3 regions of the Paenibacillus sp. FSL H7-0735 genome follow, and region 1 is predicted to be linked to each of the others. Evidence: riboswitches for the same ligand, from Rfam matches in the RefSeq annotation. Region 1 holds a riboswitch; each other region holds the start of a gene.
What was found. A riboswitch is a leader RNA that binds a small molecule or an ion and turns the genes downstream of it on or off. The one in region 1 is predicted to bind cyclic di-GMP.
Positions count from the first base shown of each region.

Region 2: linked by a shared signal. The riboswitch ahead of NSS82_RS22735 (thiamine pyrophosphate-binding protein) and the one ahead of NSS82_RS12140 (DUF6612 family protein) in region 1 are both predicted to bind cyclic di-GMP.
Region 3: linked by a shared signal. The riboswitch ahead of NSS82_RS05020 (glycosyl hydrolase) and the one ahead of NSS82_RS12140 (DUF6612 family protein) in region 1 are both predicted to bind cyclic di-GMP.

Region 1 is NZ_JBBOZH010000001.1:2,699,725-2,709,993, forward strand. Features, by position in the region: gene NSS82_RS12125 (Cof-type HAD-IIB family hydrolase) at 1-736, shown strand, start outside; gene NSS82_RS12130 (DUF4179 domain-containing protein) at 862-2,475, opposite strand; gene NSS82_RS12135 (RNA polymerase sigma factor) at 2,459-2,977, opposite strand; cyclic di-GMP riboswitch class I at 3,182-3,273, shown strand; gene NSS82_RS12140 (DUF6612 family protein) at 3,391-4,239, shown strand; gene NSS82_RS12145 (NADH-dependent flavin oxidoreductase) at 4,352-5,515, shown strand; gene NSS82_RS12150 (CapA family protein) at 5,593-6,609, opposite strand; gene NSS82_RS12155 (FprA family A-type flavoprotein) at 6,880-8,118, shown strand; gene NSS82_RS12160 (NAD(P)/FAD-dependent oxidoreductase) at 8,134-9,348, shown strand; gene rd (rubredoxin) at 9,377-9,559, shown strand; gene NSS82_RS12170 (Crp/Fnr family transcriptional regulator) at 9,608-10,269, shown strand, end outside.
Region 2 is NZ_JBBOZH010000001.1:4,979,282-4,989,550, forward strand. Features, by position in the region: gene serA (phosphoglycerate dehydrogenase) at 91-1,683, shown strand; gene NSS82_RS22720 (SDR family NAD(P)-dependent oxidoreductase) at 2,038-2,871, opposite strand; gene NSS82_RS22725 (helix-turn-helix transcriptional regulator) at 3,031-3,987, shown strand; gene NSS82_RS22730 (methyl-accepting chemotaxis protein) at 4,109-5,359, shown strand; cyclic di-GMP riboswitch class I at 5,534-5,630, shown strand; gene NSS82_RS22735 (thiamine pyrophosphate-binding protein) at 5,786-7,426, shown strand; gene NSS82_RS22740 (carboxymuconolactone decarboxylase family protein) at 7,437-7,805, shown strand; gene NSS82_RS22745 (hypothetical protein) at 8,013-8,363, shown strand; gene NSS82_RS22750 (ketoacyl-ACP synthase III) at 8,418-9,410, shown strand; gene NSS82_RS22755 (DNA-binding protein) at 9,487-9,702, opposite strand; gene glpK (glycerol kinase GlpK) at 9,717-10,269, opposite strand, start outside.
Region 3 is NZ_JBBOZH010000001.1:1,155,428-1,165,696, reverse strand. Features, by position in the region: gene NSS82_RS05040 (potassium/proton antiporter) at 1-1,025, opposite strand, end outside; gene NSS82_RS05035 (GNAT family N-acetyltransferase) at 1,220-2,284, shown strand; gene NSS82_RS05030 (discoidin domain-containing protein) at 2,372-5,077, opposite strand; gene NSS82_RS05025 (glycosyl hydrolase) at 5,129-6,649, opposite strand; gene NSS82_RS05020 (glycosyl hydrolase) at 6,803-8,353, opposite strand; cyclic di-GMP riboswitch class I at 8,366-8,445, opposite strand; gene NSS82_RS05015 (sugar phosphate nucleotidyltransferase) at 8,582-9,955, opposite strand.

The DNA.
Region 1 (10,269 bases):
CACTGAGAATAAAGAAGCCATTGCTGAGGTTACGCGTCTTGGCGGGCAAATCGTGTTATGTACCGGCCGCAGTCCGCAGAACTCGATTCCTTTTATGGAGGAAATGGGGTTGTCTGGTTATGTGCTGGGTCATAACGGAGCTGCTACAGTTCGTGTGAAAGATCGGGAAGTACTTCATCAATATGGTATGGATGCTCGTGGTCTTGACCCTTATATTGATTATTGTAGAAAGCATGATATTCATTATGATGTGAATACGGCTTTTGATATGTATGTAGATAATGTAGAAAACCTGACCAAAGAAGCTAATTATATGTATGAACACTTCCGTATCGTACCGGCTACACTGCCTGCATGGGAAGATTTCCGTGAACCGGTTGTTAAGTTTACTGTATTTACACAATCAGAAATCCTTGACGAAGCTGAACGTGAATGGCGTACTTGGACCCATGAGTACAATATTTTGCGCAGTGGGGAATTTTTCGTTGATTTGATGCATCCGGAAGCCTCCAAGGGCAATGCCTTGAAGAATCTGGCTGTGAAGCTGGGAATTCCGCAAGAGGAAGTTCTTTCGATCGGTAATTATTTTAATGATATTTCTATGCTTACATACGCGGGTATGGGGGTTGCGATGGATAATTCTCCGGTTGAGGTCAAAGCGGCAGCGAATGCTGTAACGGGGTCTAACAACGAGCATGGTGTGCGAGATGCGCTGGTTAAATATTGTTTATCTTAATAATGGAAAGCATAAAGCGGACTTGAGTCCGTTCTATGCTTTTTTTGTTGTGAAGGAAATAAAAGAGATACATAAACAGAATTGATTCTATTAAAAATAATCCGCCCTTAGATTAACTTCCTGTATTAAAGTTTAATTTCCTCGTTCCGGCTAGGATCGCTATATTTATAGATACCAGGGTTCAGTTCGATTTTTTCGTCGAAAGGGATATCTTTGTAGTTATCAATATTAGTTCCTGTAGATATCATGCCCTTAGGTGTAATTTCTGGCACAACTTCTTTGCCATTAATCCGTAACGTAGTTTGGTTAACGCTTTTGAAGCCAGAAGATTTGGATGTTGATTCGACAATCAAATTTTCCCCCTCAGTATAGTAAGTGAATTCAATTTTTAACCCATCGACATCAAGTGAAGTGAACTGCTTTTCTTCTTTAGGTTTGTTTATAGAGATCCAATTCTTAGTAGTATCACGTTTCTCAATGACAGCATCCTTTAATATAAGTTTCATTGGAACATCGGACCAGTCGTTATACCATTCCGGAGATTCGAATTGAAATAAATGCTGGTAGCTTTCGGAATGATCTCCCTTCAAATTCCAACCCCCAGTGATTGTTTGATCACCTATAACCAACTGAGCGGTATTATAGTGGACAATTCCTTTTTTAAGAGAATCATTTTCATCTATTAGAATTTGGATATCCAAAGGGGTAACGACTAGCTGATCTAAGGTTATACCGGTCTTTTCTTGAAATTCAGGATTGTTATACAGTTTCTTAGTGTAAATCGCCTCACTTGCTTTTTGTCCATCTGCTTTAAAATCGAACTTCCACGTACCTGAAAATCGTTTCGCTTCTTCAATGTAACTAAAATGAAGACTAGCTTCCTTCCAATCTGATTCAGTTATATTGAAAACCTGTTCAATAAATAAATCCGATCCTTCGTTAGGCATGATGGTTGGAATTGCTTCATTCTCTTGACCACCAGTACTAACTACCAAATGGGGGTTACCCCGTCCTAAGTCAGATGGTGATGCAGCGACTTTGTAACGGATAATGGTTTGATTGGAAACATGTCGAACGGATTCGATTTGAATGCTTGGATATTGCTTAACTCCAGTATCGATAGTTTCCCCTGCTTTATGATTAGATTGTAAGGGAATATTCCGATCACGGTAAAAAATGAGATTCCGAGCTTCAAACCTGTAGTCCTTTTTATCATCCTTTAATGTATCAGGTGTCTCATATACTCCAATGAGTTTCTGGCTTTCAGGATCGTATTCTAAATAACCGTATACCTTTGCCTTGGCACCGGATTCACTAGTCATGAGGTTTTCCTCTGTAGCAAATCCAGTATATTGGGATAGATCAGAGTTAGTATCAAGTGATAACAGCATTTTCATTTTTTCTCCATCAGTTACAACACCGTTCAAATTCATTGTTACTCCTGAACTGGAAGTTTGAAGATTATACTGTTGACCGATGCCGTTATTTAATGCATTGCTCACACTTCGACCACCAATTTTATCCCAATTAATCGTCATACTAGCGAATACAGGAATGGCTACAAGTAAGAGGCAAGAGAAGACAATACTGATAGGAACAACCTTTTTATTAGACCTAGGAGTATTCTGGGAGGCATACAGATTTCTTTGACGTTTATATGCTTCTTGTTCTATGGCAGTCCACATCAAATCATAATCCGGTCGGAGAATATGTTTATCTTTTTCAAGATAGAGACTCATTACTATTCAGCTCCTTTAGTTGGGTTCCACCCATTCTATTTAGTATTTTAAGTCCCTTGTTCAGTCTGGATTTTACAGTTCCTTCGGGTATGCTCATAACTTTAGAGATCTCGGGTACAGTCAATTCGTTGATAAAACGAAGGACTACTACCATTCTGATTTTGTCGGGAAGCTGACTGTATAACCCTTGTAATTCTTTTTTAGTTTCTTGTCGATCCAAACGTTTTTCTACAGGGTTTGATTCCTCAGACCTGGATAGTAAATAATTACGTACTTCTTTCATCCACCCCGTCTTACGCCTTTTGATCACACTGTTGCACTCATTTGAAGCAATTCGTAAAATCCAAGATTTCAAGTTTCTTACCTTCGACTTATCCGCTAAGATAACTTTTACAAATACCTCTTGGGAAATATCCTCCGCATCTGCCTGATTTTTCATTAAGTAGTAACAAAAATAATATACTTGTTCTTTATAGAGCTCAAAAATTTCCCGGTCACTCATTTTGCTGCACCCCCTGTCTTTGCTGTTCTCATTAATAAGACTTATAAGCGTATGTAATCGTTCAATTTTCATTTTGATTGTAGTATTTCTTCTGAGTATCATAGCGAATTCGAATGGAAGATAAGTCGTTTACAGGTAATTATAACCATGATAAAATTAGCGGTGGGACATGCGTCCATAATCTAATTAAAACTAATTGAATGTCCGCGTTAAAGGTAAAATCATCGAAAGATGATGACACAAAGCCATGGGTCTAAAGCCTTTCGACAGAAGGAAATGATCGCCAGGCCGCCATAGGGATGTCTTATGAAGCATAAAGGATTGCTCTAAGAATATGTAGTCTATTTTGAGCTCTTTTATTATTTCGACCTATACGGCGTTACATTATCGCAAGGGGCCGAAAGGGGAAGTACATGAACAGTTTTTTCAAAACAATAGGTACTAGTTTGGCAGTAGGTGCTTTATTGCTGTCCGGAACGATCGGATGGATGTCTAATCCAGGAGTAGTGTCTGCAGCTACCTCAACAGTAGTAACCGCGGATCAGATGATCAGCAAAGTAACGGCAGCCTCCAAAGCAATAAAGAATTTCCATCTGGATGTGACCAAAAAACAGGATATTCAAAGCGGCGGGGTGCGTATCAGCAACACCAACACTCTGAAGCTGGATATCAACCGTCTGCCGAATTTTGCCGCAGCAGGCACTGTCGCTAGTAGTCTTTTAGAAACATCGTACAGTCTATATGCCAATGACAAGGAGTTTTACTATCTTGTAGACGGAAGTGAACTGATCGATGAATCTGAAGATGAAGGTTACGACGATGACGGGGAGCCGATCGATCCTGATGCACAGTATTGGCTTGGACTGGAGAAAACGGAATGGGATGCCTTTTACTCTAAAGGCCAATACGATCCTGTTTCCATGCTTGATTCGGTCAAAAGTTATAAAAAATCCATGAAAGTCAGCACGGCTGGCGCACAAACGGTCTTACAATTCACGGTAACCGATCCGACAGCAGCTAAGGGGATAATCAAACTCTATGACCAGGAGAACCTCTGGGATGGTGAGACAGTTCAACCCAAAAGCGTAACGTGGAAATTATTCGTCAATACTAAGACCTGGCAAACGGAAAAGCTGACAGTCGATCTGAGTTATGTGCTGGTAAGTGACGGAGCCAAAGATACATACACCACGAAAATCGAAGCTAAATATTCCAAGAATAATAAAGGTACAGCCATTGTAAAACCGGCCGAACTAGAATAATAAGGACGATTCATATCGAGCAAAAAGCGCTGTTCCGCTGAACAGCGCTTTTTGTTGTATTCAACAGCAGTTCTTTATTAGTTGACAAGAATAAATCATTGCTGTAATTTATATGTATGCGCATGTATATAATATTCTATCTAAATATAATTTAATGAAAGTTGGGAAAAAGATGATAGCACTAGACACAGCATTAACTTTTCGCAGAGGACTGACATTAAAAAACCGAGTGGTTATGGCTCCAATGACCACCCGAATGAGCTTTTATGACGGTGTAGTAACACAAGATGAATTGAAATACTATTCGCTAAGAACGGGCGAAGTAGGTGCGGTCATCACTGCGGCAGCAAATGTACAGGAGGGTGGAAAAGGATGGGAAGGTGAACTTAGTGTTTCCTCCGATCAATTTATTCCTAGCCTTAGCCGATTAGCATCTACTATTAAACGAAATGGAACAAAAGCTATTTTACAGCTTTTCCATGCAGGAAGAATGACAGATTCAAAAATATTGCGTGGCGTACAACCCGTTTCCTCCAGCGCCATTGCTGCCGAACGTCTGAATGCAGAAATTCCAAGAGCATTAACAGAAGATGAAATTTTCGGTGTAATTGAGGATTTTAAAAAAGCGACTCAACGTGCTATTCAAGCTGGATTTGATGGGGTAGAAATTCATGGAGCAAACACATATTTAGTCCAACAATTCTTCTCTCCACACTCCAACCGTCGTGAAGATCAATGGGGCGGAAGCTTAGAGAAAAGATTTAATTTCATTAACCAATTAGTGGATGCAGTTATTGCTGTCGTTGACAATTCAAAGGTTAAGGATTTTATTGTCGGTTATCGTTTTTCTCCAGAAGAATATGAAGAGCCTGGCATTAAAATCACAGACACCTTTTATCTTATTGATAAATTAGCTGATAAAAAGCTGGATTATCTGCATATTTCATTAGGGGATTTTAAAAAAGTATCTGCATCAGAAGATTTTAAAGAAAAATCAATCCTGCAATATGTACATGAGAAAATCAATGGCCGTGTACCTTTAATTGGGGTCGGAGATATCCGTACCAAACAGGACGCAGAGGACACGTTGACAAATGCTGAATTAGTAGCAGTAGGACGTTCTCTTATCATTGATCCTCATTGGACAAGTAAAGTGCTGGAGGGTAATGAAGATATCATCAGAAGAGTACTTGCTGATCAAGATAGAGAAGAACTCGTAGTAGAGAATGGTATTCTAGAATTCCTTAAATTAATGATGCCTGATCGTTTACGCTAAACCCAAACACGGTTTTGAGCGCTAAATCTATAACGTTCCGCGGTAATTCCGCGGAACGTTATTTTTCTGTAACGACTCTATTCCCTCTTTAAGATTGTTGTCGTATGTTTCAACATTCGATTCATGAGATTTCGCCGTTCTGTTTTTATGTCGGTGTCGCTTTTCTTTAATGCGTCGCGGATGGGGATGATCTCTGTAATTTTCCTGCCGCTTTTTATTCTTCGATCTACACAAGTCGGGATGTAACCTACGTTAGTTATACTCGTGTGTCCTTTTTCATCCTTCTTTATTTTAAGCGTAAGAATGATACCGCTTTGTGTATAAGGAATATTCATTAGTTTAGTCGAAACAAAATTCCCCAATGAGTAAATAACGAATTGTTTTTTTCCACGAAGCGCTAACGGTTGTAGAACATGTGGGTGAGACCCCAGTATGATGTCGGCGCCATTTTTAAAGAAGAGATTGACCAGCTCTTTTTGCCTCTTGTTTGGAGTGTAACGGTATTCGCTTCCGAAATGCAGATAAAGCAAGACTAGATCGACTTTCTTTTTTAAATCTCGAATCTCCCGAATGATTTTGGGCGTAGATATCCGGTTAACCAGCCATGGCTTACTCACTGGTACAGGAATTCGGTTGGTTCCTGCTGTGTAGGAGAGGATGCCGATCGTAATTCCTTTGACGTTTTTAATAAGCGTTCTCTTGGATTCTTCTAATGATTTAGCTGTTCCCGTGTGGTCGATTCCATTACGGTCTAGAACTCGTAACGTCCGAACCAGACCCGGGGCACCATAATCCATGCAATGATTGTTGGCCGTTACTAATACGTCGAATCCGGCTTGCTTAAGTGCAGGGGCCAGTTCGTCTGGACATTTGAATATCGGACCGCCTGAACGTGGGCTTTTCCGGCATTCGGGGCCACTTCCAGCAAAGGTAGTTTCGAGATTGCCAATTGTCAAATCAGCCTGTTTTAGATAAGGAGCTACTTTTGCAAACAGGGGGCTGAACGAATAGGTTCCGTCAGGCTGTTTAGCATCCGAAATAATATAACGTTTGACCATTAGATCTCCCACAGCAGCTATTTGTATTTCAGTCATGGATATCCACCTTTTTATTATTTTCATTAGGATATGGCATAAAGTTGTTAGGGGTTATTCTTTCTTTAAGGCGAAGTGCAAACATTTTTGTGGCTTTTTATTTAAAATGTGACCCAACGCATAATCACTTTATTTAGATCGTCTAAATTTAAGGTATTCATTTTTTTTCAAACTTTTATAATTTGATTCAAATCCTCTTTTTTGTTTGGCAACCATAATAAAATAAGGTTGTTGATAAACATTATCAATCAAACATTGGAGGTTAAAGAAATGAGTACACAATTCAAAAAAATCGCCGAGGATACTTACTGGATAGGCAAAATCGATAACCGCCAGGTTCCATTTCACCGCCTGATTCTGGCAAAAGGAACTACCTATAATTCTTATTTATTAAAAACAGGTAAGCCAACTGTCATTGATACCGTAGATATGGAATTCGGACGTGAATATGCCGAGTGCCTGGGTGAAATGATTGATCTTCTAGATATTCATTACATTGTAATTAATCATACAGAGCCTGATCACTCTGGTGGACTGGCAGCTCTCGCTGCCAAGGCTGCAAATGCCACGATCGTATGCACCGAGATTGCTGTTCCAGAATTGCAGGAAATGTACAAGCTTCATAGCCGGAACTTCCTGGTGGTTAAAGATGGAGACAAGCTGGATATTGGCGGGAAAACGCTGCTGTTTAAAGAAACACCGTATCTCCATACCGCCGAAACGATGATAACCTATTGTATCGAAGATCAAATCTTATTTCCTTGTGATATTTTCAGCACGCATGTTGCGGTGGAGAATCTATTCAGCGATGAAGCCGGGTTTGATATTACGGAAGATTTCCAGGGCTATTACGCAGCTATTATACATCCTCATAGAAGATATGTAAGAACACTGTTAGAGGCTGTTAAGGATCTTGAGATCCGGATGATCGCTCCTTCCCATGGGTTTGTGATCCGGGAGGACATACGTAAATATATCGGGATGTACGCCACATTGAGCCGCGAAACGACGCAAGGAAAAAAGGCAACCATCGTTTATACCACCATCAAAAACAGTACCAAGAAGATGGCCAAAATTATACAGGATTGCTTGCAGGAAAATAATATTGAGACAGAGGTCTGGGATGCAGATAAAAGCAGTGCCACCGATATTCTGAACAGCATAACGTCAGCTGACGCGGTCTTTATTGGCAGCTCCACTAAATACGCGGACATGATTGGGAATCTGGAGAACATTCTGAAAGAATTGCACAATATGAATCTGGAAGGCAAACTTGCTGCAGCCTTTGGCTCCTACGGTTGGAGTGGTGAAGCCATTGAAGTCATTCAGGATTATCTGAATGGAACAAACATGATGGTGCAAAGCACATCTGAGGTTATTAAATCCACGGGGATGACACATGTAGAGTTCCCTGTACGAATCAGGTTTTCCCCGAAAGAGCCTGAGAAAGTTCAAAAAATTAAAAATGCGGCTGAATTTGTATCGGATTTGCTGCTGAGTTCATTTTAGGGAGGGGAGCATAGGATGACAAAACATTACGTTATTGTTGGCGGCGGAGTAGCCGCCGTCCATGCCGCCAAAGCCATCCGTGATCAAGACGCAGATTCGGAAATTTCGATCCTCGGGGAGGAAAGCCAACTGCCCTATAACCGGATTAAGCTGACTAAAGGGCTGTTTACCGACCTGCACAGTGAGAAGGTGCTGATTAAAAAGGAAAAGTGGTACCGCGATAACCGTATATCCGTAAAAACCTCGACCCGAATCCGTTCTGTCCACCCGGACCGGCAAATTGTTGTGACAGAAGATGGGCAGAGTGTTTCTTATCATAAGCTTTTACTGTGTATGGGAGCGAAGAATCGTGAACTTTCCCTTGAGGGCTCCGGCCTGAACAATGTCCATACCCTCCGGGACATGAACGACGCGGACAGATTGAAAGAAAACCTGCAGGATGGCAGCCATGTAGCCGTAATCGGTGGTGGAGTGCAGGGAATCGAAACCGCTTGGGCGCTGCATGTAGCTGGATATCAGGTAACGGTGATCGAAGCTTTTCACCGGTTGATGGGCAGACAGCTTGATGAGAAATCCTCACAGCTACTTAAGGAGAACCTTGAACAAGCAGGTGTGAAGGTTATTCTTCAAGCAGATGTGGCGTCTATTACAGGAACAGAGTTTGTTACCGGAATTACGCTGGACGACCAATCTCATTTTTCCTGTGACCATGTGGTCTACTCCATTGGTATTGTACCGAATACGGAACTGGTAAGTGGCTCGAGTATTCAAGTCCGGCAGGGCATTATCGTAAATGAACAAATGCAAACAAATGATCCACATGTGTACGCAGCCGGAGATGTGGCTGAAGTTAACGGGCATGTGGAAGGACTGTGGGGCGGAGCGATTGAGCAGGGCCGGATTGCCGGCAGTAATATGGTTGCCAATCTGACTGCGTATCGTAGAGCTGTTCCGGTTACCTTATTTAACGCCTTTGGCATCTCTTTATTTTCGATAGGCAACGTGGATGAACGGTATTGCGATACGGTGGTAAGCGGAGAAGAAAATGGGGCGTATACGCGAATCTATGTGAAAGATAACACAATGATTGGTGCGATATCCTGGCAAGGAGCAGCTGCTTCACTGGGGTATAAAACCGCTGTAGAGCAAGGCATCCCCCTTGAGGGGATCGATGTTAACGGGAGCAGTATCGAGGAGATTATGGCTGAAGTACAAACCAGGTTGAACTAAACTATTAACTTTTTAGGAGATGATAAAGATGAAAAAATACATTTGTCTACCCTGTGGTTATATCTATGATCCGGCATTAGGCGATCCCGATGAGGATGTTGTTGCAGGCACCGCATTTGAAGACTTGCCTGAAGATTGGGTCTGTCCGGTATGCGGTGAAGATACCAGTCATTTTGCAGCGGTTGAAGACAAAAAAACTTTTGTATCCTAAAGGAAAGTAAAAGTTGTACAAAAAAAATGAACAACAGGGGGGACAGTTATGAAGGAGTATTCTTGCCGATACGCTGCTGAACCTTGTACCCGCAAGGTGCCTATTTTTGCTGCGTTAAGCGATGAGGATCTCTCCCGGATCAGCGCTATGATCAAGCATCGTAAGTTTACTAAAGGTCAACCTTTAATTCTGGAAGGGGCGCCGTCAGATACGCTGTACATTATTCAGCGAGGGCATGTTAAATTATCTAAAACAACTCCTGAGGGCAAGGAACAAATTTTGCACATCTTGACGAATGGAGACTTTTTCGGGGAACTGAGCATTTTTAACAGCGATGAGCTGAGTAACTTCAGTGCTTATGCTCTGAAAGACACTAACATTTGCATGCTGACCCGAACGGATATGGAGCAGCTGATGAGGGATAATCCGGATATTTCGCTCAGGCTACTGAAGAGTGTGACCAAAAGACTAGCCCATACGGAAAATCTGGCGCAAAGCCTGGCGACCAAAGATCCCGAAATACGAATTGCTTATATGATCATGGAACTCAGCGACAAATATGGTAAGCAGCGTGGCGCTCATATTCATATTGACCTTCCGTTGTCTCGTGAAGAGCTGGCCAGTTATGTTGGGGTCACCCGCGAAACTATTAGCAGAAAATTCTCAAGGTTCGAAGATTCAGGTCTTATTGAGCTAATCGGAAACAAGCA
Region 2 (10,269 bases), 2.3 Mb from region 1:
ACTAGTTCGTGAACCTTCTGGTATTGTGGACAGTCCATCAGGGCGTCCTCGACATATAAAGCTTTTCAACTTTAAGGGGGATAAGAAACCATGTTTAAAGTATTAGTATCGGATCCAATCAGTGATTTGGGCATTCAGCAATTGATGGACGCAACAGATGTAGTTGTAGACAAAAAAACAGGTCTCAGTGAAGATGAGCTCGTTGCAATCATCGGTGAATATGATGGTCTACTCGTCCGCAGTCAAACTACAGTAACTGAAAAAATTATCGAAGCTGGAAAAAACTTAAAGGTCATTGGTCGTGCAGGTGTGGGTGTAGATAATATCAAGCTGGAAGCTGCTACTCAACGTGGGGTTGTTGTTATCAACGCTCCTGATGGAAATACCATTACAACTTGTGAGCATGCTTTTGCAATGATGATGGCACTGGCCCGTCACATTCCACAAGCTTATGCAAAAACAATTGGTGGAACCTGGGATAGAAAAACCTTCGTGGGTGTAGAGCTTCGCGGCAAAACTTTAGGTGTACTGGGAATGGGCAGAATCGGTAGCGAAGTGGCTAAACGTGCCAAAGCTTTCGGCATGGAAATCCTTGCTTTTGATCCTTTCTTAACTGCTGAGCGTGCTGAGAAACTGGAAGTAAAATTAGCTTCCGTTGACGATGTAGTCCGCGGAGCAGACTTCATTACTGTGCACACTCCACTTACTCCGGAAACACGCCATATGATTTCCCGCCCGCAATTTGAAGTGATGAAAAAGGGAATGCGCATCATCAACTGTGCCCGTGGTGGTGTAATTGATGAAATGGCGTTAGTAGAAGCTATTGATAGCGGTATTGTTGCTGGCGCTGCATTTGACGTATTCGAAAAAGAGCCGCCACAAGCAGATCACCCATTCTTGTCGCATCCAAAAATTATCGTGACTCCTCACTTGGGCGCTTCTACAATTGAAGCTCAGGAGAATGTAGCGATCGATGTATCGGAACAAGTACTGCATATTCTGCGTAATGAACCGTTCATCAATGCTGTAAATATTCCTCCAGTTGCTCCAAGCGTAATGAACAAACTCCAGCCTTACTTCACACTTGGTGAGAAGCTGGGCAGCTTTGTTACCCAAATTACAGATAGTGCTATTCGTGAAATCCATGTTGAGTATGCGGGTGATCTGTCAGATGTCGATACCCAACCACTTACTCGTTATATTGTGAAAGGCGTGCTCTCCCGCCACTTCGCTGAGGATGTTAACATCGTTAACTCCATGCACTTGGCAAAAACACGCGACGTTAATGTAGTAATAACTAAAGCTTCCAAAACTAAAGGGTTCACTAATCTGATTACCGTGACCCTTAAAACAGATCACGACCAAGAACGTCTCGTAGCCGGAACATTGCTGCAAGGTTATGGAGAAAGAATTGTTCAAGTGAACAAGTTCCCAGTTGATATCGCTCCTGAAGGACATCAAATCGTCGTATCCCATAACGACAAACCAGGGATTATCGGACTTGTGGGCACATTGCTGGGTGAAAATGATGTCAATATCGCCTCCATGCAAGTGGGACGTAAAATCGTTGGTGGCGAAGCAATCATGCTGCTGACCGTTGATAAAGCTGTACCTACTCATGTGCTTGTGAAGCTTGCTGGCCTGCCAGAAATCAACACTGCCGAAGAAATCATTCTTCTGTAAGCAATAAGATAGAAATCAAACAACAGAGCAGCGACTCTCCCCTTATAGGAGTTTCGCTGCTTTTGTTGTTGATCGTCGACCTATTTCGGCTTCATTTACAACACCGAATCGAGTTCCCCTGGAGACTTACGGACCCAGATGGCCTTATAAGCAATAACTTCACCTTTGAAGCAGTGTTTCGGACTCCAGTGCCGCTATTCCTCAAAAAGAGAGCTAAATCAGGTGTTTTGCCTATCCATAGCGTCTATGGGGACCGATAGCGTCCTAAATATACGAAAATGCTGCATTTAAGATCAGCTCTGTCCTTTACTGCTTCGTACACAGAAATGGGATCAAACAGATCAAGTTTGCTGTTTAGACTAAGAATGCGGGAACAATCCGCCCATCGATGTCGGTAAATCCATACTTTTCAGCGAGCTTAGCAACCTGCTGCGGTTGACCGGTCATAGACATAACCTCAGGATCGGTTGCGAGAGCAGCGGCTGCCCTACCGATATAGGTTGTGGATTCAGTCATCTGCAATTCTTCAACCTCATGCCAATGCTCCTCATCCGTGGTCATGCTCTCCAACACCGCCTCTGTCCTCATCCAGCCCGGAGTAAGAGGAATAACTGCAATGTTGTCCTCTTTAAGCTCAATCGATAACCCGTAGGCCATACGCACAAGTGTATTTTTAGAAAGATCATAATAGAAGTTTCCGAGATATTTGTAATGATCCCAAAAGGTTGTGTGGATGATTAGACCGCCAGCTTTTGCCTCGCGCATTAAAGGTATGGCGTAATAATTTGTTACCAACTGTGCCCTCACACCCGCATTAAACATATTGTCCCAATGCGCTGTTGGAAGCTCCCAGAAAGACTTCTGCTCAATAAGTAAATCGTTGCCGCCCCATACATTGTTGACTAAAATATCAAGCCGCCCTTGCTCTGAAGCAATCTGGCGAATGACCGTCTCTGTCTCCTGATCTTTTGTATGATCACATCGTATGGCGCTGCCGGACCCTCCCTCCGCTTTTATTTCCCTAAGCACGTTATCAATGCTCCGCTTGCTTTGCCCTGTGCCAGAGGCCTCTGTCGTTCTGCCCGTAATATAAACGAATGCACCTTTCCTTGCCAGCTCCAATGCAATTCCTCTACCAGCACCTCTGCTGCCTCCGGTGACCAATGCTACTTTTCCTTTTAAAGTCATGTTCTCAATCCTTTCTACATTTGTTTTTCTCTAAATGTTCTATATTTAATCCTTACCTTATATAAGTATAATTCTTTAATATGACATCAACTGACATATATAATATAATAATTAATTAAGAACTGACTAACATTTATTAGGAGGAGGAATGTTCCCTTAATGAGAGCCGATCGTTTGTTATCCATCTTACTTTTGCTGCAAAATCGTGGAAAGATGACGTCCCGTGAGCTAGCCCAGACCTTAGAAGTGTCTGAACGAACTGTGTTTAGAGATATGGAAGCCTTATGTACAGCAGGAATACCGATTCTTGCCGAACGGGGACGCGAAGGGGGCTGGATGCTCACAGAAGGATACCGAACCTCGTTAACGGGTATGAAGCCCTCAGAGATTGCTACTCTGCTGCTGTCCGCAGACTCCTCGATTTTAAAAGATCTGGGTATACAAAACGACTTTTCTTCTGCCGTACTCAAGCTGGAGGCTGCTTCGCCATCTAGGACGAATAATCCAGCCAGTTACCTAAGCCAGCGCATCCATATTGATGGTGCCAGCTGGCACCCTTCCGACGAGACCTATCCGTTCCTATCTATCCTGCAGGAAGCTGTTTGGGAAGATCGTAAAGTAAAGATCACTTACCCACGGAATGACGAGACGAAGGAACGTTTTATTGAACCTCTTGGGTTAGTCGCAAAACGTGGAGTTTGGTATGTAGTGGCACGAACCGAGGATGAAATGCGGACTTTTCGCGTGTCAAGATTAATACAAGCTGAAGCAACTAATGAATCATTTGTCAGACCTGAGACTTTTGATTTAAAAAGCTACTGGGAACAGTCGACTTTAGCTTTTAAAGCAGCTCTGCCAAAATATGTAGTGAAATTAAAGGTGAATGAGTCTATTCTTAAAGAATTACAACGTGAAAGATATGTAACTATAACTTTAGTAGAACCCTCTGCTAATACTGGGTGGATGAACGTAGAGGCCGAGTTTAATACTATAGAATCTGCCTGTCGTATCGTACTCTCTTTTTCTCCTTCAGTTATTGTTTTAGCTCCTACCGAACTTGTAGGGATGGTAAAGTCTGCTATTAAAACAATTTCCACAATATATGAGGAATTTTGACATGAATTCTAAATATCTACTACTTAAAGAAGATTTATGACACTTCTCTATAGACCAATGACCTATAAATCCCCTATAATAACACCATTACATAAAATTTAATAAGGGGGACATTTTACCAATGAGCTGGATGCACAAACTTCCGTTAAAACAAAGAATTGTTGCCGGATGTTACCTCGTTGCCGCACTGTTTGCTATTCCTGTCTTAGTTACGTTAATGATTCTAGGTCAATTTCTCGTAGGAATTATACTAGTAGTTGTTCTTGCAGGTCTGACTTTACCTGTTGCTCGCTTCGTGGAGAGAACGCTTACATCATCTTTTGATGATATTGCTAATGTATCTCACAGTATTTCGAAGGGGGATTTCACTAGCAGAGCGGACGAAAATGGTTCAATGGGTGACGTAAGCCGCTCCTTTAACACAATGATTGATAAGCTCAAGAAGATTCTGACCGATGCATCGCAGATCACCCGTCAAGTAATGGATGCAAGCCGCGGAATCGAAGATAAGAACCAGAACCTGAAAATTGTTATGGCACAAGTAGCCTCTTCTTCTACCGAGCTCGCTCTTGGTGCAAATGAAATATCTACGGATATCGCTGATATGACAGAATCCATTAAAGACATTGAGACCAAAGTATCCAATTATACGAACTCCACCAAAGAAATGAACAGACGTTCAATACATACCTTAGAACTTGTTGAGCAAGGGCGCCAATCCGTAGATACACAGGCTGAAGGCATGCGTAAAAACATAGAGGCTACACAAAAAGTGGCTGATACTATTGAAGCTCTCTCACAAAATGCCCGCGGGATTACGATGATCACCAAGACCATCACAGAGATCGCTGAGCAGACCAACCTGCTGTCACTCAATGCCTCCATCGAAGCTGCTCGTGCCGGAGAGCATGGTCGGGGTTTTGCCGTTGTCGCTCAAGAGGTTCGCAAGCTTGCTGAGGAATCTACGGCTTCCACAAAAGAAGTATTCGGTTTGGTCCGCAGCATTGAGTCAGATATTAAACAAGCCATCGATAATATCGCCATCAATGAAGAGGTTGTGCAGGTTCAGAATGAAATGATCACTCAATCTGCCCATATTTTCGCACAAATTGTACAAAGCGTGCAGTACATTACCGAGCAAATCTCTTCATTCTCTGCGGAGAGTGATCTTATGCTAGAAAGTGCCTTGAAAATTTCCAGTGCAATTGAGAATATCTCAGCAATCACCGAAGAAACCGCTGCAGGCACTGAAGAGGTATCGGCGGCTATGAATGAACAGATTAATGCCCTGCAGTCTGTTGCAGAAGAAACGGAAAAAATGACCCAGGCCGTATTTAATCTGCAAAAAACCATTCATATCTTTAAATTCTAGTTCAAAACTATCAACTGCCACCTAAGCTGAGTCTTAGGTGGCAGTTTTTTTCGCGAGGCAAAACTTCATCTCTTGGACAAGACTTTCGTCAAATTTCGAGTTTTTTTAGCGGATTATGTTGACAAAAATTAATGAGGAATATATTGTAAAGGAAAATTATTCTTATCAACTATAAATTAATATTGGCAAAATCCTCGAAAGAGGATGACGCAAAACCATGGATCTACAGCCTCATTTTTTCGTTTGAGGCCATGATTGCCAGGTTGCAGAGGAACCAGGACGGCTGAACTATTGTTCAGTCTTTGCGGCGCCTTATGCCACCAACCTGTGCTTACTATAGAGCACAGGTTTTTACTTTTTGAGTATATTGATCTATCGTATCTATTCGGTAGATTAATAACTAATATATATCAAAAAACTTGTGAGGTGTTTCTTTTGAAGACAGTCGCAGATTACATGGCGGAAGCACTACGTAACCTAGGAGTCACCCATTCTTTTGGGATCATTGGCAAATCGATTTGTCCAATAGTTCTAAAGATGGTCGATTACGGTATTGAATTTATTCCCGGTAGACATGAAGCAAGCTCCGGATTCGAAGCAGCAGGGTATGCGCTGAAAACGGGTAACCTAGGCGTAGCATTTGGTACTTCTGGTCCTGGTGGAACTAACCTGCTCACAGCAGCAGCTCATGCGAAAGCTAACAACCTACCTGTCCTGTTTATTACTGGCCACCAATCCATTACAGAGCTTGGAATTCCTCAATGTCAGGACTCCACCTCTTTTCTGGCTGATTTAGCTGATATGTTCAGACCTGCCACCTTGTTCAGTAAATTGGTTGAACGTGGGGATCACTTTGGTACTATTTTTAATCATGCGATTTCTGTGGCCCTGGCCAAACGGGGTCCTGTTCATCTTTGTATTCCTTTTGATGTACAAACTGAAGTATTGGAAGAATGCAATATTGTAATCCCTGAAAGAGAGTCTCTAATTAGTCAAGCAAATATCGATAGAGTCATCGATGCTATTCAAGCTGCTAAGAATCCTTTGATTATTGCGGGTAAAGGAATTAACCGCTCCGGAGCACATAAAGAGCTTGTTCAACTCGCAGAAACTTTTAATATTCCTGTAGTAACATCTCCTGGTGGAAAAGGGGCTATAGTCTGGGATCACCCGCTCTATCATGGTCCTATTGGCGTTGGCGGTTCGACCCACGGGGATGATTTATTGAATAAAAGCGATCTGTTTATAGTGCTTGGATCACGTTTAAGTGATATGACCATCTGTAATCTTAAACGGGAGAATCATCCAGCAACTTTAATTCAATTTGATATTGATCCAACCTTTGTCGGAAAAATCCTATTGTCCAAAACGATACCGGTCACTGGGGACCTGCGCGATAATTTGGTGCACTGCCTAAATCATATTGACCCCAGCACAATCACCAAACGTGAGGCTTTGGCCGATGCTGATTATTCAGAAGAGCTTCCAACCCTCAAGAATCTTTCACTGGCTTCAGTAATGAGCACTTTAAGTGATTTGATCCCTTATAATAATTCAATTTTCGTTGATGATGGAAGCCATGGATTCCACGCTGCAAAATGGTACAAGGTTAAGAAACCGGGCAGCTTTTTTTTTGATGCTTATTTTGCTTGCATGGGTAATTCGATCGGCATGGCTATTGGTGCAAAAGTTGCAGCTCCTGAAGAAACTGTCCTCTGCATTACAGGTGATGGTTGTTTCATGATGCTCGGCGCTGAGATTAACACCGCTGTCTGCAAAGATATCCCTGTCATCTTTATCGTGGTCAATAATAAGCAACTAGATATGGCTCTTAAGGGTATGGAGAAAACCACAGGTCGTATCGATGGAACTCTATATGAAGTACCAATGGACGCCGTGAAATTCGCTGAATCTCTAGGTGCTAAAGGCTACAAATGTGAGACTGCGGATGAATTCACAGCTGCAATTAAAGATGCGGTAGCTCTAAACCATGTTGCCGTTATTGAACTACTAACAGACCGTGATGAAGTCCCTCCGACTGCACACCGTACTTTGAACCTAAACTAGGAGGCTAACCATGAAGGAAAATATCAACAGTGGTCTCAACCACTTCACGAATCTATCAGGAGACTATGGCGCAAAAGCACTAGCTCCAATTAAAGACCACTTCCCTGACTTGGCTGAATTTATTATGGGGAATGCCTATGGCGATATTTTTCAACGTAATACTATAGCCCCTGACTGGAAGGAAATTGCAGTCATTTCATCTTTAATTTCAATGGGTCAATTCGAACAGCTGGGTGTTCATTATGTTATGGCCCTTCGTGTTGGAGTCACCGTAGAACAGCTTAAAGGCATTCTATTACACTTAGTACCCGTTATAGGGGCACCTAGAATCATCACAGCTTTTAATATCCTGCTTGCAACCATAGAAGAAATCCAATAACCCAACAGTTCGACAACAATATACAAAATTCGACTTTATTATTGCATGCACTTGAAAAATATGCCTATAATAGAGTCGGAATATCCCAATACTTGCTGTATAGTGTCGAATTTTGACTTTTATAAAACAGCTAAGTGGATATATAAAGGGCTGGATATTGCAGTCGAACTGTTTTGGACAAATTCAATCTATGGGAGAGATTTAGGCATGGGAAGTTTCATTTTGAAGACAGACACTGCAAACAAGGTTATTAACATTGAGTTGGATGGAACATTTTCTGAAGAAGATGGTCTAAAATCTATTCAAGCTTATCAACAAACTATCAATCCAATTACTCCAGCTGACTATGAACTAAAAATCGACTGCAGAAAGCTAAATGTAACTGCACCAGATGTGGTACCTCTTTTAGAAAGCTGCTTTGTAATGTTTAAGAATGATGGTTTTGTAAAAGTAAATCTAACGCTTGAAAATAACCCGATCCTCAAAATGCAGCTTTCCCGTCTTGGCCGTAAAGCTGGACTCGATAACATCGAGATCATTTCTGCGGTTACAGTCTAGATCTTTTAATCTTAATATGTAGGCCACATTTTACTGCTTTCCTGGAGGCGTATTATGACCGGAATTCCTATTAAAGGCATTGATATCTATCATCCCAGCAATATAGTTGGTAACGACTTTTTCATTAAGCATTTTGACGAAAAAGGCATTGATATTCGAGGTCTATTATCCGCATTAGGTCGTATTACACGGTATAGTATTAAGGATGCGGATGAGAATTCCCTTACGATGGCTTTTGAGGCTGCCCGGAATGTTCTGGAGAAAAGTGGTCTCACAGGTGCCGATATCGACCTTATTGCCTATGCAAGTCAAACTCCTGAGTATATCTTTCCTACCAACTCATTAATGATTCACCGTTTGATCAAAGGCGCATCCCATACGATCTGCATTGACAGCAATGCTAATTGTGCGGGTATGACGGCTTCAGTGGAACAGGTTAGCCGTCAGATGCAAGCGAATCCTAGGATTAAACGAGCGTTGGTAATCGGCTCCGATTATGTTACCCCTCATGCCGATAAGAATGATCCAGTCTACTACGCTAACTTCGGTGATGCAGCGGCGGCAGTCATTCTTGAACAAGCTGAGGATGTAGTCGGTTTCATTGACTCTATCTACCAAACGGATCCTTGTGTTTGCGATAAATCCAAGTTCCCGTGCGCAGGCCTGGCTAAACTGGGTAAACAAGGTGTAGCGGCTGGAGAGTTTAATGTGAAGTTTATTCCTTTTGATGATTCCATTTGCATAGATGCTGCTTCTGAGTCTATTCGTACTCTACTGTCTAACAACAATATCGCGCCTGAAGCCATTAAAGCAGCCTGCTTCTCACAGTTTTCATTGCCTAATATCTTAGAGATGTGTGAGAAAGTCGGTATTGATCGCAATGTAGCGGTATACATAGGGGATGAATTCGGATATACCTCTACCAGCAGCCCATTTATTGCTCTACATAAAGCTGTAACTACTGGAAAGATCGAACGTGGTGATAAAGTCCTGTTCTGGACAGTGGGCGCCGGTTGGCAAAATGTAGCATTTGTTATTGAATATTAGGAGCTATATAACAAAAAGCGGCAAGCTAGGGATTCACCTAAGCTTGCCGCTTTTTGTTATAAATATGAACGCAACATCAAGACTTACTTGCAAAGGTGAGCCCCTTTTCCGCAAGAGCACTCCGCAGTAGAACGATCGCCTTTGGCCCCAATCCATGTAGCTGCAGAAGCTCTGCCTCCGTAAGCTTGCTGAATTGTTGAAGCTGAACATATCCAGCCCCATGCAGGGCTCGAAGCGCCGGCTTAGATAGTCCGCCCGGCAGATCAGATTCGGTTCCGTTAATCATAGACATATACAGCCCCTTTATCACTGATATCCTTCATGCTTCTCCCAACCCATGGTACGCGCTACAGCGTCCTTCCAGGCGTTGTAACGACCTTCCCGCTCAGTTATACCCATCTCAGGCGAGAAGACCCTCTCAGCCTTGTTGAAGCTCTCTAGCTGGGCACGTGTCCAGACTCCGGACGTTAATCCCGCCAGAAGCGCTGCACCTAGCGCTGTTGTCTCCGCATATGTTGTTCTAGTAACCTCACTGCCCAGGATATCAGACTGGAATTGCATCAGCAAATCGTTACGCACAGCTCCGCCATCCACACGAAGGCCGGTCAATGGCATGCCTGCGTCTTTTTCCATAGCTCCTATTACATCTCTAGATTGAAAGGCTAAGGACTCCAATGTAGCTCGTACCAGATGTCCTGAGGTAGTGCCTCTAGTAAGGCCAAATATGGCTCCACGGGCATACATATCCCAATAGGGTGCCCCCAGTCCGGTAAACGCAGGCACAACGATAACCCCTTCACTGTCCTCTACTTCCCGTGCTTTATCTTCTGAGCCTGATGGCTCCTCTATAAGACCAAGC
Region 3 (10,269 bases), 1.5 Mb from region 1:
ACAATTGGAACGGCTCCGCGCAGGCCTGCCCAGGAAATCAGTGTTTTTTCACGAATAGAGAATTTGGAAAAGAGCAAGCTTATAAACACACCAATGGGCCTTGCCACAACCATCAGAATGACGGACAGCAATATACCTTGCCAAGCCACCTCTGCCAGCTCCTGTGGAAATACCAGTAGACCCAGCAATATAAACATAAATATTTGCATCATCCAAGCGAAGCCATGACTAAAATTCATAATTGTTCGATGATACATTAGCTCAGAATTGCCAAGGGTAAGACCCATTACATAGACAGCCAGCAAGCCGCTGCTATGAACGAGTGCAGATAACCCGTAGGTTAGGACAGCAAATCCAATCGCCAATACCGGGTAAAGCCCCGTGGAATCCAGGTTAATTCGATTGATAAGATATACTGCGATTTTGCCAAGTACAATCCCTATCACCAAACCAACTGCCATCTCCCATATAAAGGACAGCACAAGTCCCCATATCGCCATATCCGGATGCTGAATCCATTCGATCAGCGATACTGTCAAAAACACCGCCATAGGATCGTTGCTACCTGATTCCGCTTCGAGTGTCGAGGTCAGTCGTTTGTCAATATTCTTACCGCCTAATACCGAAAAGACCGCAGCCGCATCAGTCGAACCCACGATAGCTCCGAACAGAAAACTTTCCGCCCATGACACCTCAAGAATCAGCTTAGCGAACACCCCAACGATAGCTGTCGTTAACAATACGCCTACCGTAGATAAGGATAATGCCGGCCGAATAATAGGCTTGATATCCTTAATACTGGTCTGCATCCCACCTTCGAATAGGATAACAACCAGCGCAAAAATCCCGGCCATTTGTGTTAAGGAAGCATTGTTAAAAAAGATAAATTGACTCAGTACCATCCCCGCAGCAAGGAAAAGCACTAGCGCTGGCATTCCAAATTTAGTGGAGAATTTGGTGGAAAACACACCTACAAGTAAGAGAGCTGCCAGCAATAATATGATATTATCTGCAAGTTGGGTCACCGTTTATTCACTTCCCTTTCTCTTCTAGCTTAAAATATAAGCTTCCTTATTTATGTACGTTATTACCCTTATCCACATCCTTTTGAGACATTGAATAATATAAGCAGGATTGAAGATTTCATCCGCTGGGGCTTATACTTAAAATAATTCCTTCCTACCCTGCTCGTATTTACATATAAGGAGGCTGACTGTAAATGCAATTGAGATTAATTAAACCTGCGGAGCTGGATCAAGCCGCTCTTCTAGCCCATTCCATCTTTCGCAAAGCCGGCGACACTTCTATGAAAGAGCTGTTTCCGCTGATTTTCAGCCCTGGTTACACTCACTCTTATGCAGCCGTTGCCGAGGACGGTAACATCGCTGCTTTTATGGGATTAGTGCCCTCCACGATCCGCACTGGAGAAGCTCTCCTGAACGTATTCTCCATCGGTGCAGTTTGCACAGATCCTGCTTATCGCGGCCAGGGACTAGCCGGTCAGCTTCTACAGCTATGCCAGACCCATGCTGCGAATGCTGGCGCATCACTTATCTTTGTCTCGGGTGACCGCTCGCTGTATACCCGAGCGGGATGCGTACCGTTCGGCGGTACGCAATTTGCCGAGCTGAACGCAAGCTCGGCTCACGCACTTGCTGCCGCAGCAGGGGAAGAATGGACGCTGCGGCCAATGCAGCCGGGCGACTTCTTCGCCGTCAACCGGCTGCTGAATGAACGCGAAGCCGGACAGATGTACAGTCCGGGTGAGCTAGCGCTGCTGTTGGGTGCCGAGGCTTACGCGGGTGTGCTGGGCTTGTCCCAGCGCACACTCGTAGCCGTGCGGGACGGCAGCATCGAGGGGTTCGCCGCGATGGCTGTGCCCGCGGCGGATGTACCGGCGCCGAGCCCAGCGACGGCGGTGGATTGGGCCGGCCAGCCGCAAGCGGTAGCGGCGTTGCTGGCCAAGGCGGCTCTGTGCAGCGGCGTTGGCACGCTGCAAGTGCCTGTGCCGTGGCAGGAGCGCAGCCTGCTCGCGCTTCTGCGGGACGCCGGCGCCTCCTTAAGCGCCGGCGCGAACAGCGGGACGGTCTGCATCGCAGACCGGGAAGCGCTTTTGCGGCAGACGGAAGTATGCCGCAAGCGTAGCCTCGACTTGTCGTCCGTGGACGACAAGGAGCTGATCTCGCTGCTGTTTGATCCAGCGAGCCCGCTTCGCACCTCAGATTCCTCAGGGGGATCTGAGGCAATTCCATTACCTTATATGTCTGGTCTCCATTTTATTTAAAGCACAAAAATAACCTCAGCGGGAGAATGATCCCGCTGAGGTTATTTAGTATGCTCTATTAACAGTTATATAAATTCAAAGGATTGCTTATTCTCTGGAGTACACCTGTAGCTCTTGAATAGACCAATAATTCCCGCCGGCTCCGGTCTGTACAATTTTTACATACCTCGTCTTCACTTTAGAAACGGATATCTTAGTAAGCTCTTTCGTACCTTTACCAGACGTGAGTTTTTTCCAGTTTTGAGCATCGTCAGAAATATAAACTACATAGTCTCTTGGATAATCAAATGGTGATAACGTGCTGTCCAAATCTATTCTCTCAATTTCATGTGCTTCACCCAGATCAATCTGAAAATACTCTCCAGAAACCTGATGTTTCCCCGTATCCCAGCGCGTGCGCCGATCCCCATCGATGGCCAGACTTGGAGCTGATGCCACCGTATTCACATTTGAGGTTACCTTCCACTTTGTCCGATCCAGAGGAACCAGGCCGGTGGCTGTAATCTGAATTTTGTCGGAAAGTAGATTTGAACCTGATACCCTTACCGCGTAGGTATATAACGTCCCTTCACGTAAATTATGATCCGTGTATTCTGTAAGCTTCACATCGGTGGCTACCACCTTCATTTCCCCCCCGCTACCTTCAGCACGAAGCAGCTCGTAGCTTGCTCCCGGTGCCTCCAACCAATTTAATTTTACAGCTAAACCTTTTGTTGCTGCGGCTTTGAATCCTTTAGGGGCCGACGGCTTTACTTCAGAGGAAGGCTGCAAAATATACTGCACAGCCTCTCCTGGAGCAAGTGTCTCCGTAAAAGTTAACGTGGGAGTAGCCTTTTTACCTGTTACATAACTTCTTGCTTTTTCATACGTATCCCCGTTTCCAAAACGTTCCCCTTCATACACCCCGTTTTTCGGCATACTCACATTTACACTCACAGTTTGTGGAGTAGACTCAAAGTTAACGAAATTAACCAGCACCTTATTTGAGGTCGCTCCGCTTCCCGCAAGAGGCTTCAATGTAGAAGTATCCACGGCCCGAACATATACCAGCTTGTCGGCTAACACATCTTTGTTGGCAACTTGATAAGTTAATGGAGCTCCATGCGTAGCATAGGCAAGACTGAGCCTTCTCATGATGCTGACACGTGAATCCTCATTTTCTTTTGTATAATAAATCTCTGTGGTCGCCGGATCATGCTCTTCTAAATTAAACCCGTATTTGAATAAACTGAAATCCTTAAAAAAAGCAGCATGCTGCACAAACATATCCGCATAACCAATATGCGCACGCATGATCCGGTCGAATACAGCCGCTGTCCGCTCCGTTGCCCCGTATTGATAGGCATCCACATGACTGTCCGAGGTACCAAATTCAGTGGTCAGCATTTTTTTGCCGAGTCCATTGTCTGCGCCAGTGAAGGTCTTCAAATTCTCAGTAAAGCTTCCTCCATTACTAAAAATATAAGAGTCCCCGTAGGAATGTCCATTGGTCAAATCCGTAACCTTCTCCAGCTCCATACGTTGCTCCGGATCACGTTCCCAGCCATCCGGATCTCCACATTCCTTCCCAGTTCCCTTCTGATTACCGCAGGAATCCTCACTGTAACTCGGCCAATACGCCCAGCCCGGAGCAACAGTTTGTAAATGGGGCGCGATTTGCTTGCCCTTTTTATTTAGCCAGTCCGCAATCGCCAAGTTAACTGCCTTAGAACGATTGAATAATCCTGGCTCATTATCTACCTCATAATATTGAAAATAGGGGCTATATTGCTCAAAATAATCCGTCAGCTTTTTCTCTGCATCGGCGGGCAACGATCCGTCTGCCTTAAGCTTAATATCACCAGTATGCAAATACAGAGCAACCGCCTGCATGTTGTAATCCTGCAACACCTTGTAATATTCCATCATATCCGAGCAGGACCGCCCAACATCGCTGGCACAGCTGGTTCGCATCACATTGCCGCTATAAGCCATACCTAGCCATTTGATAACATAAGGCAAGTGCGTAACTGCACCTTCATCGAAATAAAATTGCTTATTATTCACTACTGTTCCGGTCAATGTGTAGCTGCCATGGATAGGCTCAGAAATTGGAGCGTTAAGAGACTCTAAACGGAGATTATCCCAAGTCCACCAGGAATATTCGTCTTCTTTGTCACTGCAATATAAACAGCGAACCGTTTGCAGCTTCAATTCGTTCGTTCCTATCTTCAATTGCTCCTTGGGAATATATAATTCATAGGTCTTTTGAAAGCTATATTCACTTTCTGTGCCAGCAACGCCTGCAATTTGAATGATCCCCGACAATTGATGATTGGAGAACACACTCATTTGCGGCACGGATTTATACGCATCCAGAATACCTACGCTAAATAAGACCCCATTCTCCGGGATCTTATTTAGCTGATATGTGATCGTTAATTCCGGCTGGGTCTTTCCATTCAAGCCTGCAGGCAAGCTCTGCAGAGCCGATGATTTGAGCACCGAAGAAGTAACATTAAAGTCCTTCTTGCTGCCAGAAGTGCCACTCGTAGCGAATTCAGCTGCTGAGCCATCATGTTGTCCCAGATTCCAGATCACAGTACCATCCGGTATTTCTGCTGCAGCATCAGTTCCTGCAGATAGTCTCGGTATATTGGCACCTACCTTATAATCGTTTGTCCTATTCGTTCCGAAGACAGAGACAGACAACAGAAACAAGACGGTTAATGCGGCGAATTTTAGTAATAACAGTAATGGTTTGTTTGCAGATATCTTATTTTTTCTATTAGATATTCTCCTCGTTATTCCCATCCATAGGTCCTCTCTTTCTTCCGGAATGTCTTACCCTATCATTTCATTAGATTAAGGAAGGAACAATGCCCCTTGTGGAATTACCTGCTGCTTCTGGCTGGAACTCTCCCATAGCAAACGAAGATTGGCATCTCCTTCATTCTCATAATATTCAATTTGGATATCATAAAGCGTTCCAGCTGTGAGCGGGATACTTCCTTTATGAAGGGTTGCACTTTGATTTTTCCAATTGTCGATGATCAGCTTTCCGTCAATCCAGACACGGACTCCATCATCAGAGGATGCTGAAATTGTATATTTTTCACTGAATTTGGGTTTGAGCTTCCCTTTCCAGCGTACAGAAAAGTGATCTTCATTTATCCCTGAGGCAGGTGACGCACCATGCCAATTAAAATCAATCTTACGGTCATCGCGGATAAGTACCGCTTCTCCCTCTAAATCAGTATTGTTATAGTATTCTCCAGTTAAACCCGTTAGGGTTACCGGAGTTACGGGTGCTATCGAAGGACCTCCTGTTGTGAGAACATAGTCCTCTCTCGATACTATAAACGAGTCTTTCATAAAGCTTTTAATTGACTGTAGCGTATTATTTTCTGTCAGTAATTTTCCCCAGGTCATCATATAGACCCATTTATTTTGTTTCTCAGTTAATACATCCGGGTTCGGCAGCTGTCCGCTCTCCCCGATTCCGATAGGTTTACCCTCGGCCAATGCGAGCAGATCCTCATAGTAGGACTGCTTATAATCGTTATTGTAGATATCCGCAGCCAGAACATCGAGTTTATCCCCACCGGGATAATATGCAGCATAAGGATCTGACCATTCATTCGGCGCATTCGGATTCCATACCCACAGTAGATTATTTAGCTTGTGTGTGTTTACAAAACGATCATAGACAATACTCCAAAGCTCTGAAAAATTGTCCTTTTTCCCCCACCAAAACCAACCGCCATTCATTTCATGGTAAGGTCGCCATAAGACTGGAACTCCGGCATCACGCAATTGTCCCAAATATCCAGCAACCTCGTCTAGATCTGAGATTAGCCTCTTATACTGAGCTGTCCCAGGTGTAACATAAGCATTAAATTTCTCTTGACTGAGACTTCTGTTTACATTGGACCATTCTGGAGATGTTCCCGGCAAACTCTGATGGAATGTCATGGCTACAATGCCACCCTCGTGATGCCATTCAATTGCACTGTCTATCACTGCTTGCCGCTGTTCTGCGATCGTCCCTTCGGATTGATTATTAATCGCCCCTAATTCATAACCATGTAGAACGGCATTTTGTCCCGAAGTATTCTTCAGCTTATGAACCAGTTCATCTGGGCTTTCTAGATAATCATGCTGGCCGGACAAAATCCCTTTGCCACGTAGATTCACCAAATTACTCAGCAGTTGCTTAGCCTCTTCAGAAGCCGATGGATTACTGGGTATAACCGGAGGTAAAGAGGAAGAAACACTCATAGCCTTCGGAAGACTCTTAACCTCTCCCCAAGGCAGCAAGGAAAAAATAATAAACACCGGTAACATAGTAAACAACAATCTGTTTTTCTTATAATATTTACGCAAATAAATCCTCCTTTCGGTAGCTGTACTGCCTCTACAGGTGCTAAATAAACATACCTGTTATCGGACAATCGTCTTCTGACCTAATGAGGACTATAGCTTAGTAGCTCTGCAATAACGCAGAGCCACTAAGGATCGACCTTTAATTTTCATCAATCAGGAGACATCCGGAAGAAAAAGTGCACTTGCTGGAACTGTCTCTTTAGCTTGACTAGCACTTTCCCACATCAAGCGGACTCTCGCATCGCCTTCATTCTCGTAATACTCCACCTTGATATCGTATAGCCGACCAGCCTTCAGCGTTATAGTGCCCTTACGCTCAGTACCACTTTGCTTAGTCCAACTATCAATCACGGATTCCCCATTCACCCAGACACGGATACCATCATCTGAGGTAGTGTAAAATGTATATTGCTCATTATATAACGGCTTAATTTTACCGCTCCAACGTATGGAGAAACGATCAATCCCGAGGGAGGCATCCGGCGAGCCTTGCCGCCAATTGAAATCGATTATTGCATCAGTTCTATTAAGAGCTGCTGCTCCCGACAACAACATGTTGTTGTAATACTCTCCTGCAAGCCCCTTCGCGAGAGGAATTGCTGCCTCCCCCTCTTCTTCGGAAGGTGCCGGCGCTGGTGCGGCGCTAGGTGTCGGTGCCAGACCAGTATTTAATTTATCTCTGGTCAGGGTGTAGTTGCTATTCATAAATGTTTTGATTGTGTCTGCACTGTTATTTTCGTAAAGCATTTTTCCCCAGCTCATCATATACGTCCATTTACTTTGCGATTGCTGAAGCTTCTCCAGATTAGGCATTTCACCATTCTCCCCGATCGCAATCGGTTTGCCTGCGGCTAGACTCAACAAGCTGTCATAGTATTTTTGCTGGTAATCATTTTCGTATATATCTGCTGCCAGAATATCTACTTTATCAGCACCTGGATAAGTTAGCGCATAAGGATCTGACCAAACATTGGGAGCATTCGGACTCCATACCCATAACAAATTATTTAATTTATGAACGTTAACAAAACGGTCATACATTATATTCCATAGTTTAGAAAAGTTATTTTTCTTCCCCCACCAGAACCAGTTCCCGTTCATTTCATGATAGGGTCTCCAAAGCACCGGAACATTGGCATCGCGCAAGCTTTTTAAAGAGACTGCCACCTTATCAAGCTCAGCGATCAGATTATTATATTGCTTGGTACCCGGTGTAACGTAACTATCGAACTCACTCTGGCTGAGTGTTTTTTTCACATTATCCCAGTCATAAGAGGTGCCCGGCAGGTTAGCATGAAAAGTCATAGCTACGATCCCGCCCGCTTTATTCCAGTTGATGGCGCTGTTCACCACATTTTGACGTTGCCAAGCCATCGTTGCTTCGGACTGACCACTGATCGCACCCATTTCATAACCGTGAAGAGCCGCATATTGTCCGCTGGTTCCCTTCAGCATATTGTTAATTTCATCTGGACTTTCTAAATAGTCATGTTGACCAGCAATAATGCCTTTTCCTGAGATCGAGTAAAAATAGTTAAGCAGCTTTACGGCTTCAGGTGAGGCACCTGGGGTAACTGGCGTTCCAGAATTTGAAGCAGCTATGACAATAGACGGCGAAATCCCAACAGCAAGCGGAAGTGCAGTCAGAAACAGGACGAGTGACAGAAATGCACCAAACAATCGATACGTACGGTAAGCTTTCAAAATATTCTCCCTTTCGGTAGCCAGGCTGCCACTCTTTCGAAGGCCCTATAGCTTTGCGTCCCTACCTTTCGATAGGTTTGCCTTTTCAATTTAAGAGAAATAATCTCTCTTACCGTAAGTATCGACGACAATTAATGATATATTTAGTGTTTTTATGACTTTTTTTGATAATTGAGTCAATTTACCTGTTTCAAGAAATTTTGAATTGGTTAAATAGATAGGTTAGACCTATGAAATGAATTGTTGTAGTTCTATATCATTCCAGTCTAAAGTAATACGAATGTTATCTTCTTCTACTAATTCAGACCCCGTCTGTACCTCTATAAACTCAACATCCGTCAAAGCAAGGATCGCGTGTTTCGTTCCTTCCGGTATACGTACCACGTCCCCAGCCTTCACATTATGTTTTTTCTCATTCAGCACAATACTTGCTTCGCCGCTGACGATTGTCCAAATTTCACTACGCTTGCGATGTAATTGATAGCTGATATTATTCCCCTCGGATATAAAAATCCGTTTGGTCAGCACTTCATTGCCTTCATCATATTTCACATAATCAATAACTTTGTAATGGCCCCAGCGGCGTTCCTCGTACATCGGTCTCTGTTCAAAGGTCTTCAGCACTTCTTTAATCCGTGGGCTCTCAGCTTTATGGGTAACTAGAATTCCATCCGGGCTAGCCGCAATGATCAGATCCTTCGCACCAATTACCGTAATCGGAATGTCCAGCTCATTAATCAAGCAAGTCCCCTCAGAATCCGCCGTCACAAAACCTTTTCCTACATGCTTGCTGCTCATTTCCTCTGTCAGCGTATTCCACGTTCCAAGATCCTTCCAGAATCCATCATACGGCTGCACCACAATATGTTCTTCTTTCTCCACCACTTCATAATCAAAGCTGATGGAAGACAATAGCTTATACTGCTTCTGCAATTCTTCATATCCTAAAGGCAACCCTTTACGCTGCAAAATATCTAACAAGTACCCTAAACGGAAGGCAAACACTCCGCAATTCCACAATGCATTTTGCTCGATGAGCTGTTCTGCTTGTATGCGGTCTGGTTTCTCTTGAAAGTGACTCACCTTCATAAAACCATTCCCCCCCGCCTCTTCAGTGGTAGGAATAATATATCCGTATTTCTCTGAGGCATGTTCAGGAACAACACCCATTAGTGCCAGATTTGCTCCACTTTCCAGCATGGTCCCCTCAAGCATAGCTATGGTATCGAAAAAGGATGCTTCTACATAAGGGTCAACAGGCAATATTGCTACCGTCTCCGCTGGAGAAACACCTGCCACTGAATAAAGATAGGTAGCTGTTAAGGCGATAGCCGGAAAAGTATCCCGACGCTCCGGTTCAACGATAATCGGCACATGACTTCCCAGTTGGCTTTGTATCATTTCTACTTGGCCGCGGCCGGTGGCTAGATAAGATGATTCTGCCATCCCTGCTTCCTCCAGCTGTCTCCAGACACGTTGTACCATGGATTCTGGTTCACCTTGAGGGCTTTCAAGTACCTTTAGAAATTGCTTTGAACGTGAGTCGTTAGACAACGGCCATAACCGTTTACCTGAACCGCCTGATAGAAGTACCATTTTCATAGAATGAACCCTCCTTGAATTATGGAAATCGAGCATAATGGAATTGTTATCAAAACGTATAGCTTCCGCTTAGCCTTAGTTCGAGCGGATGCATTTTTTAAAAAATTTATTAGGTATGAACCACTCCAAGGGATTTTGGACTTCCGATCGCTGTTATCCTCAGATTTCCTGATTGGACCGCTTCTCGCGGTAGAAATCCGAGGATAAAGGCGAACACTCCGTTTCTACAGTTCCAAATTCCCTTTCCGTTCTTAACCTAACCAACTACTTTTTAACAATGATCCATGCGCACCGGGCTGTACCAGCCGGAAGCG